3 regions of the Bacillus daqingensis genome follow, and region 2 is predicted to be linked to each of the others. Evidence: riboswitches for the same ligand, from Rfam matches in the RefSeq annotation. Region 2 holds a riboswitch; each other region holds the start of a gene.
What was found. A riboswitch is a leader RNA that binds a small molecule or an ion and turns the genes downstream of it on or off. The one in region 2 is predicted to bind S-adenosylmethionine.
Positions count from the first base shown of each region.

Region 1: it holds a riboswitch for S-adenosylmethionine, as region 2 does, so the genes downstream of both, ACFO4L_RS10705 (PLP-dependent aspartate aminotransferase family protein) here and metK (methionine adenosyltransferase) in region 2, are expected to answer to the same signal.
Region 3: it holds a riboswitch for S-adenosylmethionine, as region 2 does, so the genes downstream of both, ACFO4L_RS07140 (hypothetical protein) here and metK (methionine adenosyltransferase) in region 2, are expected to answer to the same signal.

Region 1 is NZ_JBHSGK010000011.1:225,974-228,239, forward strand. It holds gene ilvD (dihydroxy-acid dehydratase) at 1-229, shown strand, start outside; SAM riboswitch class I at 288-395, shown strand; SAM riboswitch class I at 576-692, shown strand; gene ACFO4L_RS10705 (PLP-dependent aspartate aminotransferase family protein) at 836-2,266, shown strand, end outside.
Region 2 is NZ_JBHSGK010000013.1:480,808-483,073, reverse strand. It holds gene pckA (phosphoenolpyruvate carboxykinase (ATP)) at 1-651, opposite strand, end outside; SAM riboswitch class I at 873-991, shown strand; gene metK (methionine adenosyltransferase) at 1,123-2,266, shown strand, end outside.
Region 3 is NZ_JBHSGK010000005.1:159,483-161,748, forward strand. It holds gene ACFO4L_RS07135 (SRPBCC family protein) at 213-659, shown strand; gene ACFO4L_RS07140 (hypothetical protein) at 818-1,117, opposite strand; SAM riboswitch class I at 1,216-1,315, opposite strand; gene ACFO4L_RS07145 (DUF779 domain-containing protein) at 1,366-1,722, opposite strand; gene adh (aldehyde dehydrogenase) at 1,749-2,266, opposite strand, start outside.

The sequences.
Region 1 (2,266 bases), on a different contig from region 2:
GGCAATGGGAGGTCCGATCGGTCTGCTTCAAACAGGTGACAAGGTGACCATCGACAGTGACACGCAGGAAATTAACATGCACGTCGATGAAGCAGAGCTTGCAGCACGAAAAGCGAATTGGAAGGCGCCTGAACCGCGTTACAAAACTGGCGTGCTCGCTAAATATGCGGCGCTTGTATCTTCTTCTGCCAAAGGGGCAGTTACAGATGCCGGACTCGATAAATTCTGATTCTGCTTTACAGACGGGAACGTCCCGTGATATGATACGTTCAACCAACTGAACAGATTACTTATCCAGAGTGGTGGAGGGACTGGCCCGATGAAACCCGGCAACCATCAGCGTATGCTGAAAGGTGCTACTTCCTGCAGAGAGGCGACTCTTTGGGAGATAAGTCCGTTTATTTTAACGAACTCTCCCGTGTCCTTTCTGCTAAGCAGTCAGGCCGGGAGTTTTTCTTTTTTCTGAAACCAGTTGACGGCGTATCAGAAGCGTGGTAAGATTCAAACTAATTCAATTTATCAGATTAATCAAAGTGAAAAACTCAAGATTAATCCTAACTTCATAATAACGATATCTCTTATCCAGAGAGGCGGAGGGACTGGCCCGATGAAGCCCGGCAACCATTCGGATCTGATTGACAGATTCGGGAAGGTGCCAATTCCACAGAGCATAAAGCTCTGAAAGATGAGAGAGAACAGACTGACTTCCTGTATCTCTCTATCTTTTTCAGATAGGGAGATTTTTAATGGCTTCAGGAGGGCAGAAGAAAGAGCTTTGCAAGCTTAAAACTAAGTTTTCCAATTGATTTACTTATAATAACAGGAGGAATGCATCATGAGTGAAAAATCATTTGCGACATATAATCCGGAAACGGTTATTTTACACGGAGGTCAGTCCCCTGACCCGACGACAGGGTCCCGAGCGGTACCGATTTATCAGACGACATCGTATTTGTTTCACGATACAGAGCATGCAGAGAGCCTGTTTTCCCTTGATGAGCCGGGCAACATTTACAGCCGTATCGGCAATCCAACTACGGATGTGCTCGAAAAGCGGATCGCGCTGCTAGAGGAAGGTGTGGCGGCTGTTGCTACCTCTTCCGGAATGGCTGCTATTTCGCTGTCAATTCTAAATCTCGCAAGTGCCGGTGATCATATCGTTGCGGCGACGAATTTGTACGGCGGCACGTATAACCTGTTTTCTGTTACGCTTCCGCGGTACGGGATCGATGTCACATTTGTTGACCCGCAGGAGCCGCAGCATTTTGCCGATGCGATTCAGGACAATACGAAAGCGGTTTTTGCGGAGACGATCGGCAACCCGAGCCTGCACGTGCTCGATATTGCGGCTGTCTCCGAGGTGGCACACGAAGCGGGTATTCCGCTTATCATTGACAATACGTTCGCGACGCCTTATACAGCGCGCCCGATTCAGCAGGGAGCTGACATCGTCGTTCATTCTGCGACGAAATGGATCGGCGGACACGGCACCTCCATCGGCGGACTCGTCGTGGACGGGGGCCGCTTTAACTGGCAGTCGGAGAAATTTCCGGTCTTCAATGAACCGGACCCAAGCTACAACGGCATCGTATACGCGAAAGATTTCGGCACGCTCGCCTTCAGCACGAAGCTGCGCGTACAGCTGCTCCGCGATTTTGGTTCTTGCCTGAGCCCGTTTAACGCATTTCAGCTGCTGCAGGGACTTGAGACACTACATTTGCGTATCGTCCGTCATAACGAAAACGCATTGGAACTGGCCCGCTATCTGGAAGTTCACCCGGCAGTCGACTGGGTTTCCTATCCGGGGCTTGAGAGTCATCCCGCTCATGAAAATGCGAAGAAAGTACTCGACTATGGTGGCGGAGCGGTTGTGAATTTCGGCATCAAAGGCGGAAGGGAAGCGGGAAGCAAGCTGATAAACTCGGTTTCTCTCTGGTCTCATCTTGCGAACGTCGGCGACGCAAAAAGCCTGATCATCCATCCCGCTTCGACGACGCACCAGCAGCTTACAGGGGATGAGCTCGAAAAGACAGGCGTTTTTGAAGATCTGGTCCGCTTATCTGTCGGAATTGAAAATGCGGAGGACTTGAAAAAAGATCTCGATCACGCCTTACAGATTGCTACAGGTGAAGGAACGTCAGAAGAAAAAACGGTCATTAATGACGAAGGCGTGATTCGCTGGGCGCTGGACCGTGCAACGGTGGATGACAATGGAGCAGTTCGTCCGAAAACGATCGCCGTCGTAGGACTGAGCGGCAAAGAGTCA
Region 2 (2,266 bases):
GCAGTGCATCGGCAGCACGTTCAGTTCCGGCAGCAAATAATTCATAACAGAAAAGATCGACTTTTTCATCTCCCCTGCGTACGCGGTTCCGCCTATCAAAATCTTTCTGCGGCTGAATGAAATCATGACGAATACTTCTGACTCCGTGCCGTCTGCATGGGGGTCGGCCTGAAACCCTGGGGCGGATAGGATAGTGAATGGCTCCATGGAAGCTTCGCCCTCTATTTCTTCCGGACGAAGGAACAGCTGCATGGCAAACAACTGATGCCAGGCAAGCTCATTGACGACCGTAATCGGGAGTCTGGCATTCTCATCAGCACCTGCAGCAGCTTCACGGACATAAAGCTCCGGCAGCTCGGCTAAATAAGCAAGCACCTTCTGCTCCAGCTTTTCAAAAATCTCCGGCGTTACCGGACGATTAATATCGTTCCAGTCCACATCTGTTGACGCTGCTTCCTTTACAATAAACCGATCTTTAGGAGACCGTCCCGTAAATTCACCTGTTAAGGCTCGAAATGCACCCGAGCTTGAGAGCATCCCCTCTTCTTTTCTAATGGCAGTTTCCACCAGCGCCGATGCACTAAGCTGTTTTCGTACATTTTTTTGCTTCAAAACGGAAGCAAGCCGGAGATCATCGTAAATCATGCTCATCAATCATCCGCCCCCTTATCTATTAGTATGTCATATATTTTATTTATAACATACTAATTAAGGAAATCAATGGATTTGGAGAGATTTTTACAATCAAATTTGTTTACGTGTACGTACATACCTTTACAGCTGAAGTGGACAGCTTCGAACATAATGGTGACTCCTGATAGCCGGCAGTTGACATTGGGACCGATGTTGGGTATCATTCTCAAAAGCGGATACTCTTATCCCGAGCTGGCGGAGGGACAGGCCCTGCGAAGCCCGGCAACCATCACTTGAGTAAAAAAGGTGAACGGTGCCAACCTGCAGAACACATGAATCGTGTTCTGACCGATAAGAGGTGAAAGGAAACGAGACAGCCTTCTCCTCAACGGAGAAGGTTTTTTGTTTATGTAACCGGACAGCCCTCATCTGTGGGATTGATGGCTGGGAAAATGAGTGCCGTAATATTGTTCGAGGAGGATTCCTACCATGGCAGGAAAAACACGTTTGTTTACATCAGAATCAGTAACGGAAGGTCACCCGGATAAAATCTGTGATCAAATCTCAGACTCTATTCTGGATGAAATTATGACGCACGACCCGAACGCTCGGGTTGCCTGTGAAACTTCTGTTAATACCGGTTTAGTACTCGTTGCAGGTGAAATTACAACGTCTACCTATGTGGACATTCCGCGAGTTGTGCGGGAAACACTGAAGGATATCGGCTATGTACGCGCAAAATACGGCTTTGATTATGAAACATGTGCGGTATTGACGTCCATTGACGAACAGTCAGCTGATATTGCAGCCGGAGTTGACCAGGCACTGGAAGCACGTGAAGGTCAAATGACAGATGAAGAAATTGAATCGATTGGTGCAGGGGACCAAGGGCTGATGTTCGGCTATGCAGATAATCAGACGCCGGAGCTGATGCCGCTGCCGATCTCCCTTTCCCATAAGCTTGCCCGCCGTCTGACAGAGGTGCGGAAGGAACAGATTGTCGATTATCTGCGACCGGACGGGAAAGTACAGGTTACCGTGGAATACGATGAGAATCAGCAGCCTTTACGGGTAGATACGATCGTCATCTCCGCACAGCACCACCCTGAAATTACGCTGGAGCAGATTAAACAGGATTTGACAGAGCACGTCATCAAACCGGTGGTTTCAGCTGAACTGCTTGATGAGGAAACAAAATACTTCATCAATCCGACAGGGCGTTTCGTCATTGGCGGCCCTCAGGGAGATGCAGGCTTGACCGGACGTAAAATCATCGTTGATACGTACGGCGGCTATGCGAGACACGGAGGCGGTGCGTTTTCTGGAAAAGACGCAACGAAGGTTGACCGTTCAGCAGCGTATGCAGCACGCTATGTGGCGAAAAACATCGTCGCTTCCGGACTTGCCGATAAGTGTGAAGTGCAGCTGGCCTATGCGATCGGCGTAGCGCAGCCGGTTTCCATCGCTATCGATACGTTTGATTCCGGAAAAGTATCCGAAGACGTGCTTGTCCAGGTCGTGCGGAACAACTTTGACCTCCGTCCGGCAGGCATTATTAAAATGCTGGATCTGCGCCGTCCAATTTACAAGCAAACTGCTGCCTATGGCCACTTTGGACGTACAGACATTGAAC
Region 3 (2,266 bases), on a different contig from region 2:
CGTAGAACCATTTATCATGCAGCACCTGAAAATGCCGGCTTCGTTCGCTGTTCGAGAAACGTACGAGCTGTGCAGGTTCACAAGGATCAGTCTGGCCTCCCACAGTTCCGTCAATTTCTCATAATCTCCCACAGCCGAATCGCTTGATTTGCCGGTGTTTCTGCCCCGATAATAGGAACATAGGAAACGAATGGGCAGGAGGGGGCAACAAGATGAAGTGGGAGGAAGAATCTCTCGTTCCGACACATATTGAAGTTGTGTGGCACAGATTTCAGGACCGTTCCATCGGCACCCTGCTGCCGCACGTTGTTCACAGTGAACTGATTGAAGGAAGCAGCGATACTATTGGAGCGAAGCATCGGCAGACGTGCTCGGAGGGCGGACGGGAAATAACGTACGTGGTAGAAACAACGGATTACCGCGATGAACCGTCCCAAAAAGTGAAGCAGATTTCGTTTGAAGCGGATGGACATTTCGCCATGACGCTGCGCTTTACGCTGATCAAATTAAACGAAAACGAAACACAGCTGATTTACGAAGGTGAAAAAAAGCCGGTCAGCCTCACAGGCAAGCTTAAGCTGAAGTTCTCTGCAAAACGGACACGAGATCAGCTTGTTCGCCGGTTTGTGCACCACTTGCGTCAGGAAACAGGAGCATAGGAAACAACAAGACGTCCAGCGATCATGCTGGACGTCTTTTTCGCGATTATTGGAGATACAGATACAGCTTTTTCACGAGCGTTCTTGGATAGCTGAATGGACTCCGCCTGCGTATTTCAGTTATTCAATACGTTGAGCAGCAGGAAGTTCGTTGCGATTTACTGCACCTTGGCAGCGGGAAACCCCTGCTTTTCCAGCTCACTCCATAAAAAGTGTTCAAGGGAACCGGGCCCTTTTTTCTGCAGTGTTTCGGACTGCTCCCGGGAGAGCGTGATGCGATATTCTGTTCCGCGAATCGAGGAAGCGTATACGTAAAAGCGATCGTGGAAAAAGGAGGTGCCGGCATCAAAGATAAACTGACAGCCGGCAGCTTTTTGTTTCATTCTGGCCGCCGTTGACTGAAAATAGGTTCCCGGATCGGCGTGGTGACAAAATAGAGCGGAAGCGTAACTCATCATACATCATTCCTCTGCTGATAGATTCAGCATACATTCCCTGTCCGTGCAAATGCACAAAAAACCCCTTCTGTCACGATGAGAGAAGGGGTTCATCCGTTCATTCATCGCTCAGAGCATTGCTCTGCTGGCGTTGGCACCTTGCGAGGCAGGTTGCCGTGGAGTCGTAGAGCCAGATCTCTCGTCCACTCAGGATAAATGTATACTGTTAACGGAAGTATAAACGGTTTGCTTGAAAATGTCCAGAAATGCTAAAGCTGCAGCTCTTTTCGTTCTTCCTCACTGAAGACGCGGGAGCGGGTGAAGAAACGCTTTCCTTCCGGGCCTTCCAGCGAAAACATGCCCCCGCGTCCATCGACGACGTCGATAATCAGTTGCGTGTGCTTCCAATATTCATATTGATCTCGTGACATATAGAACGGAGAGCCGCCGATCTCGCCGAGGTACACGTCGCTTTCACCAATTCGCAGGTCACCGTCGGGGTAGCACATCGGGGAGCTGCCGTCGCAGCATCCGCCTGACTGGTGAAACATGAGCGGACCGTGGCGCTTTTTCAGCTTCTCAATCAGTTCCAGCGTCTCCTCGGTTGCGGTTACTCGTTCTGTCATCACAGAACACCCTTTCTTTTTTTGGCTTAGAAAAAGCCTTTTGGTTCTTCACTGTAGCTGACCAGCATGTTTTTCGTCTGCTGGTAATGGCTCAGCATCATCAGGTGGTTTTCGCGTCCGATACCCGACTTCTTATATCCGCCGAATGCTGCGTGAGCCGGATAGTCGTGGTAGCAGTTGGTCCACACGCGTCCGGACTGAATCGCGCGTCCGAAGCGGTAGGCCGTGTTAATATTGCGGGACCATACGCCGGCGCCGAGGCCGTAAAGCGTATCGTTTGCGATCGACAGCGCATCCGCCTGATCTTTAAACGAGGTGACGGAAAGCACCGGGCCGAAAATTTCCTCCTGGAAAATACGCATTTTGTTGTGCCCTTCAAAAATAGTCGGCTGCACGTAGTATCCGCCGGAAAGGTCGCCGTCCAGGTGCGCCTGTTCGCCGCCGGCAAGTACCTTGGCACCTTCCTGTTTGCCGATATCGAGGTAAGACAGGATTTTATCGAGCTGCTCCTTCGATGCCTGAGCACCCATCATCGTATCCGTAT